2 regions of the Bacillus sp. JJ1566 genome follow, and region 1 is predicted to be linked to the other one. Evidence: riboswitches for the same ligand, from Rfam matches in the RefSeq annotation. Region 1 holds a riboswitch; the other holds the start of a gene.
The links. A riboswitch is a leader RNA that binds a small molecule or an ion and turns the genes downstream of it on or off. The one in region 1 is predicted to bind lysine.

Region 1 (3,503 bases):
CTTTACCCCCCTTAGTAATAAACCGCACCTTCAAGGTACTCTTTTAATTCCTCATCCCCAAAATTATGTATTAGGACGAATAAAAACTGACAATTGAAAACCCTTGCAGTAAACTACAAATTAATTTATTCATAGATAAAAAGACAAATGTAACCGCAATTTTCTTTTATCAGTATAATGTAACAAATACATTTTACTCCCATAAAGCAAGAGCGTCAAGGAAACTGGTACACAATTTATTCACGAATCTGATAATATTTAGACACTTTTGTTAGAACCATCTGATTTTTAAAACGATTTTTTATGACAAAAAGAAACAAAAAATTTCATGTGTTTCTTACCCCCGATAGTTTATAATAAAGAATGGAGAAAGAGGGGAATGCAGTGAAGAACATTAACATCAATGAACAACATGTAAATTCAAATGAACAGACCGTTTCTGTTTTTGGGTATGAACTCATACGTGAAATTTTAATTCCAGATTTATTTGGAAAAGAAACTCCACAGATTTTATACTGGGCTGGAAAAAATCTTGCCCGTAAATTCCCCTTACCAACGATTGAAGAAATTATTTCGTTTTTTCATGATGCTGGATGGGGAGACCTTAAGGTAGAACGTTTGGATAAGAATTCCATCGAATTTCATTTGGATGGTACAATCGTGTCTTCTCGTTTTAAACGAAAAGATATTTGTACATTCCAACTTGAATCCGGTTTTCTTGCTCAACAAATTCAACAACAGAAAAATCGAATCACTGAAAGCTTTGAACAACAAAAAAGACGAGCGCAAAAAATCATATTTACGGTAAAATGGGACCAAAAAGACATTACCGAAGATTAAAAGCCTGCACACTTCGTGCAGGTTTTTTATATTGAAAAGGGCGCCCAATGGATAATAATTTCCTTTGAACGGCCCTTTTTGAGTTTATATTATAGTTTAACTTTTGCTTTTTCTTCTTCAACAGCAGCTAAATTATATGAGTCATGTAAAGCTTCAACCGCGAGAACCATACTTCCTTGATCAACAACAGTAGAAACTTTGATTTCCGATGTACTTACCATTTTTACTTCAATGTTTTCTTTTGCAAGCACCTGGAACATATCAGCCGCAACCCCTGGATTTGAAACCATCCCAGAGCCTACAATCGAAACCTTTGCTAAACCATCTTCATGCTGGATACTTTCATATTTTAATAAATCTTTGTTATTTTCTAATACAGCTAGAGTATCGCGTAGATCTGGTGTTTTTACTGAAAATGAAATATTGGTATGATTTTCATCAGTTTGGTTTTGAATGATAATATCTACGTTAAGACCATTCTTTGCGAGTGTACCAAAGATGGTTGATAGTGTGTGTAATTCATTTGGTAAGCCAGATACTGTAACCCGAGTAATCTGGTCTTCAAAAGCAATTCCCCTAACAACAAGATTCTTTTCCATTGAAACTTCCTCCTCAATAATGGTTCCATTTTCTAGCTCTAAGCTTGAACGAACTTCAAGCGGCATTTCAAAATTTTTCGCAAATTCTACTGCACGTGGATGAAGCACACCCGCACCCAGGTTTGCAAGCTCAAGCATTTCATCATAGGAAACGGAATGAAGTTTACGTGCAGATGGAACTACACGAGGATCAGTCGTATATACACCTGTTACATCTGTGTAGATATCACATTTGTCTGCATTTAATGCTGCAGCAAGTGCAACTGCAGTTGTATCAGATCCTCCTCGTCCAAGAGTCGTTATATCTCCAGAACTACTAATTCCCTGGAACCCTGCAACTACTACAATTTTTCCTTCTTTTAGGCTGTCCTTTACTCTTGAAACTTCAATATTCTCAATGCGGGCATTGCTATGTATGGCCTCAGTTTCAATACCAGCCTGCCAGCCTGTATAGGATACAGATTTATAGCCTTGCTCTTGTATCGCCATTGATAAAAGGGCAATTGTTATTTGTTCGCCTGTACTTAACAGCATATCCATCTCACGTTTACTCGGCGTACTTGTAATTTCATTTGCTAAGGTTACAAGTTGATCTGTAGTTTTCCCCATTGCTGAAACAACAACGACAACTTGGTTTCCTGCTTGCACTTCTTGAATAACGCGATTTGCAACATTTTTGATTCTATCTGGTGACCCTACTGAGGTGCCTCCAAACTTTTGTACGATGATCCCCATGCTCTGCTCTCAACCCTTCTTTTTGAATTTCTGGATAATAAAAAACAGCAATGAGATTATCTCATTGCTGTGATATACGTAAACAAAAACGTGTCACATCGTGAGATAGCTCTCCAAGATTAATTCATCTTGACAATCTTACGTCTCTTAAACATAAGACCAGCAAAAAAAGAGATGAGTCCTTTTTTCACTTCGGCGAACTTTCCTTTCTGCAATAATCATAGGGTCTCACTCCCCTCCAATTGCATACTGATAAAGATCGCACCTCTATCATCACTTCAACGTAATGAAGTGTAATATTATATTAGTTAGGATTATATCAGAGTATTTTTAAAATAGCAACGACTATTCCTTTAATTTTTCAAAGATTACTTCAGCGGTAGGACGAGGAATATTGGCCTGTTGGATTTCCTCAATACTTGCTTCCTTCAGCTTCTTGATTGAACCAAAATGCTTTAGCAATGCTTTCTTTCGTTTTTCCCCGACTCCAGGAATGTTATCAAGCACAGATTGAAAGGCACTTTTTCCACGGACTTGACGATGAAAGGTAATCGCAAAACGGTGAACTTCATCTTGAATCCGTTGGAGAAGATAAAATTCCTGGCTATTTCTTGGCAGTTCCACGATTTCAGGTGGGTCGCCTATTAACAATTCTGAAGTTCTATGCTTATCGTCTTTTGCCAACCCAGCTAAAGGAATTTCCAAACCTAACTCATTTTCTAGAATATCTCTTACTGCAGCAAGATGACCTTTTCCTCCGTCAATGATGATTAAGTCAGGTAAGGGTAGATTATCTTTGAGAGCACGACTATATCTTCTCCTGACAACCTCTCTCATTGATTCATAATCATCAGGACCTTGAACTGATTTAATTTTATATTTTCTATATTCTTTTTTATCCGGTTTTCCATCCGTAAAAACAATCATTGCTGAAACAGGGTCTGTTCCTTGGATATTCGAGTTATCAAACGCCTCAATCCGATGGGGCGTGTATATTCCCAGTTGTTGGCCTAAGTTTTCAACCGCCTTGATTGTCCGCTCTTCATCGCGCTCAATCAGAGCAAATTTCTCAGTTAACGCGATTTTGGCATTTTTCCTTGCTAATTCCACTAGTTGTTTTTTCTTTCCTCGACTAGGCTGTTGAACGTTTACCTCTAGTAATTGCTCAGCAATCACATGGTCAATTGAACTAGGAAGTAGAATTTCCTTTGGTTTAAAATGATTTTCTTTTAAATAGAATTGCCCAAGGTAGGTTAGGAAATCCTGTTCAGGCTCATTATAGAATGGGAATAAAGAAACATCCCGTTCTATTAATTTCCCTTGTCGGAT
Region 2 (3,503 bases), on a different contig from region 1:
TATTTGAACACATCGAACAAACTGCACATTTTTTTAATAATCAAACTGACCCGGAACAAATAAGAAGATTTAATTCAGAAGTACAACAAGCTGCAGCCAATATTTTCGCCTTTAAACGGAAAATATTAGGATTAATACTCACCTGTAAATTGCCAGGGGCAAATAATTTCCCGCTGTTAGTTGACCATACGAGTAGGGAGGCAAATTATTTTCGAAAACGATTAATAGAATTAAATGAAGGAAAATTAAAATCGCTTCCTGATGCCATTATTAAAGAGAATGTTTTCTTCTTAAGGATAATGGCAGACCATGCCAAATTTATTGGTCATCTCCTTGACCCGTCCGAAAGGAAGCTGGTAGATTTGGCACGGAATTTCAGCAATGATTTTGATCAATTGCTGTATCAAGCAAGGGATTTAGAATCTATGAAACCGCAATCTCAAACTGCTCCCCTTTTAGATCAATTCCTTGACCAAAATCGGGTGTCAGTCTCATCTCTTAGGGATTTCAAGAAAACAGCCAGAGATTTAATTGAGCAATGTAAAATAAAGAGCATCATCCATCCCCTTTTAGCAGACCATGTTTTCCGCGAAGCTGATAGATTCCTAGAAATCATTGATATGTTTGACGCTCACCTTACAGGAGGTAGCTCACAACCAAGATAATCTTAGTTTAAGAATATAGATTGTGATTGCAACGTGTAACGAGTTTAGATGAAACATGATAATAAAAGGTTGGATTCTGTCCAACCTTTTTTGTTTTAACTCATTATATTCATTCCTGGATTTCACTTGCTTTTTTAACCGTTAATCACTACCCCAACGTTTATATGCAAAAATTGTCCGGACATGAATTCGATTATGACTCTTTGCAAATTCACAGTCTTATTTCAAGAATCAACAACCTGTTAAATAAAACACCTTCATATTTTTGAACACCTGGGCATTTACTTTTACAGGGGGTGGTTTTAATGAATGCAAACGAGCAGCCTCAATTTCGAATATTTTCTAAAACCAGCAAACTTGTGTTTGGAGCATTTTTGGCTGCATTTGCAGCCATTTTTCAGTCTGCAGGCGTATTTGGAGGATTTGGTTATGTCTTCAGTATGTTAACAACTCTTCCAATTCTCCTGTCCTCAATGATGTCAATCAGGATTGGGATCATGTCTTATGTAATAACGATTTTACTACTCATGATTTTTCAGCCTTCTGAGTTGTTTGTTTTTCCTTTTACTACAGGTTTATTAGGGATTAGCTTGGGGATAGCATTTAGGATATGGAAAAGCCGACTCGCAATTACTTTATTTGGTGGCATTGCATTAGCAATAGGAATTATGGCTTTGTTGTATGTATTTCATTTTCCTGTTTTAGGCCCATCTGTTACAGGAGAATTTGATGAAAAAATAGTTATTCTCATCTTACTATTTTCCGTTTTTTATAGCTGGCTTTGGGTGGTTTTGGGGAGGAAAACTGCAAAACTTTTCTTAACATCTATCAAAAAATCTGGCACCTCTTTTAAATAAGTTGTCTTTAAAATTCAATAAACGCCGTCTTTGTTGATGTGAGATGTTGAAAACAGTGGATTACTAGATATTGCTAAAATGAAAGGGTTGACTAATAGTTAGGTATTATTGTAGTATAAAAAATAATTGAATAAGACCTCACTTTTTAATAGTGAGGTAGAGGCGCGGTATTTAACAGTCTTTAGTGGAGCTTGAGAAGCAGTGATGCTAAGGAGAAGGAAATGTCGCCGAAGTTTGTAATATTCTCAGTATTACATGCTGGGTCTGTAGTTAAGAGCTGCAGGACTGTCTCAATAAACCCCCAGTTTATTGAGTTGTGCTATCTCATTTGGGATAAAAGAGAGGACTTTAGGGCAGCTATACAGCGACTTGAGTACATCTCAGGTCGCTTTTTTTATGTCGAAAATTATCAAAAAATAGGAGGAAATTCATTATGAGAAACAAGTTATCATTATTCATAGTTTTACTGATTTCAAGCATTTTATTATTAGCAGGATGTGGGACAAGTAATAGTTCTAATTCCGGTTCATCAGAGGATAATACATTTAAGGTCGGCCTTGAAGCAGGATATGCGCCATTCAACTGGACTCAAAACGACGATTCCAACGGTGCAGTAAAAATCGATGGATCTGCAGAGTATGCAGGTGGATATGATGTAGAAATTGCGAAAAAAGTAGCTGAAGGATTAGGAAAAGAATTAGTGATTGTTAAAACAGAGTGGGATGGCCTTGTACCAGCATTAACATCTGGGAAAATTGATGCAATTTTAGCTGGTATGTCACCGACTGCAGAACGTAAAGAAGCAATCGATTTTTCAGATAATTACTACACATCAAATCTAGTAATGGTCGTGAAGAAAGGCAGCAAATTTGAAAATGCCACTTCTATTCAAGATTTCAAGGGAGCAAAAATTACAGCTCAATTAAATACCTTCCACTATTCAGTGATTGATCAAATAGAAGGTGTAGATAAGAAAACGGCGATGGACAACTTCCCGGCAATGAGAGTTGCTCTTGAATCAGGAATAATTGATGGATACATTTCAGAGCGTCCTGAAGGAATTAGTGCTTCATCTGCAAATGAGAACTTTGTCATGGTTGAGTTTGAAGAAGGCTTTACAACTTCAGAAGATGATACAGCAATTGCTGTCGGACTTAAAAAGGGCAGTGAATTAACAGATAAAATCAATGAAGCTTTAGCAGGTATTTCAGAAGAGGAACGTACAAGCATTATGGATTCAGCAATTAAAAATCAACCAGCAGCACAATAAAAGTTACTTCAAACCGACTGTTTATCAAACTACAGTCGGTTTTAAAGAGTAAAGGAGGAAAAAAGATGAGTTTTGAGTGGGTCATTCGAATAATCACAGAAAACTGGCCAATGTTCCTTCGTGGTGCTGGTGTAACACTTTTGATTGCTTTGATTGGGACGGTCTTTGGGGCAATAATCGGATTGTTAGCTGGAGTGGTTCGCACAATTCCAATGCCTGAACGTGGAGTGAACAAGATATTTTTAAAAGTGATTAATGTAATCCTTTCAATCTATATTGAATTCTTCCGTGGAACACCGATGATTGTACAAGCGATGGTTATTTATTATGGTTCTGCATTAGCATTTGGCATAGATATGAATGTGTTTGTTGCAGCGATTATTGTTGTATCGATTAATACAGGAGCATATATGGCTGAGTATGTTCGTGGTGGAATTGTTTCGATTGATAAAGGACAGTTTGAAGCAGCACATGCGATTGGAATGAATCATTTCCAAACGATGTGGAATGTTGTATTGCCACAGGTTATTCGTAATATTCTGCCTGCAACTGGCAATCAATTTGTCATTAATATTAAAGATACGTCCGTTCTGAACGTGATTTCAGTGACAGAATTATATTTCGTGACAAAATCGATTTCAGGAAATAATTTTAGATATTTTGAATCATTTTTCGTAGCATGTATGATTTATTTTGTAATGACCTTCATTG

Region 2: linked by a shared signal. The riboswitch ahead of V7112_RS07390 (transporter substrate-binding domain-containing protein) and the one ahead of V7112_RS04395 (aspartate kinase) in region 1 are both predicted to bind lysine.

What each region holds. Positions count from the first base shown of each region.
Region 1 is NZ_JBALOP010000007.1:48,364-51,866, reverse strand. Features, by position in the region: gene V7112_RS04400 (YslB family protein) at 385-840, shown strand; gene V7112_RS04395 (aspartate kinase) at 930-2,174, opposite strand; lysine riboswitch at 2,273-2,452, opposite strand; gene uvrC (excinuclease ABC subunit UvrC) at 2,520-3,503, opposite strand, start outside.
Region 2 is NZ_JBALOP010000015.1:3,223-6,725, reverse strand. Features, by position in the region: gene V7112_RS07400 (DUF2935 domain-containing protein) at 1-665, shown strand, start outside; gene V7112_RS07395 (hypothetical protein) at 971-1,522, shown strand; lysine riboswitch at 1,672-1,852, shown strand; gene V7112_RS07390 (transporter substrate-binding domain-containing protein) at 1,956-2,792, shown strand; gene V7112_RS07385 (amino acid ABC transporter permease) at 2,858-3,503, shown strand, end outside.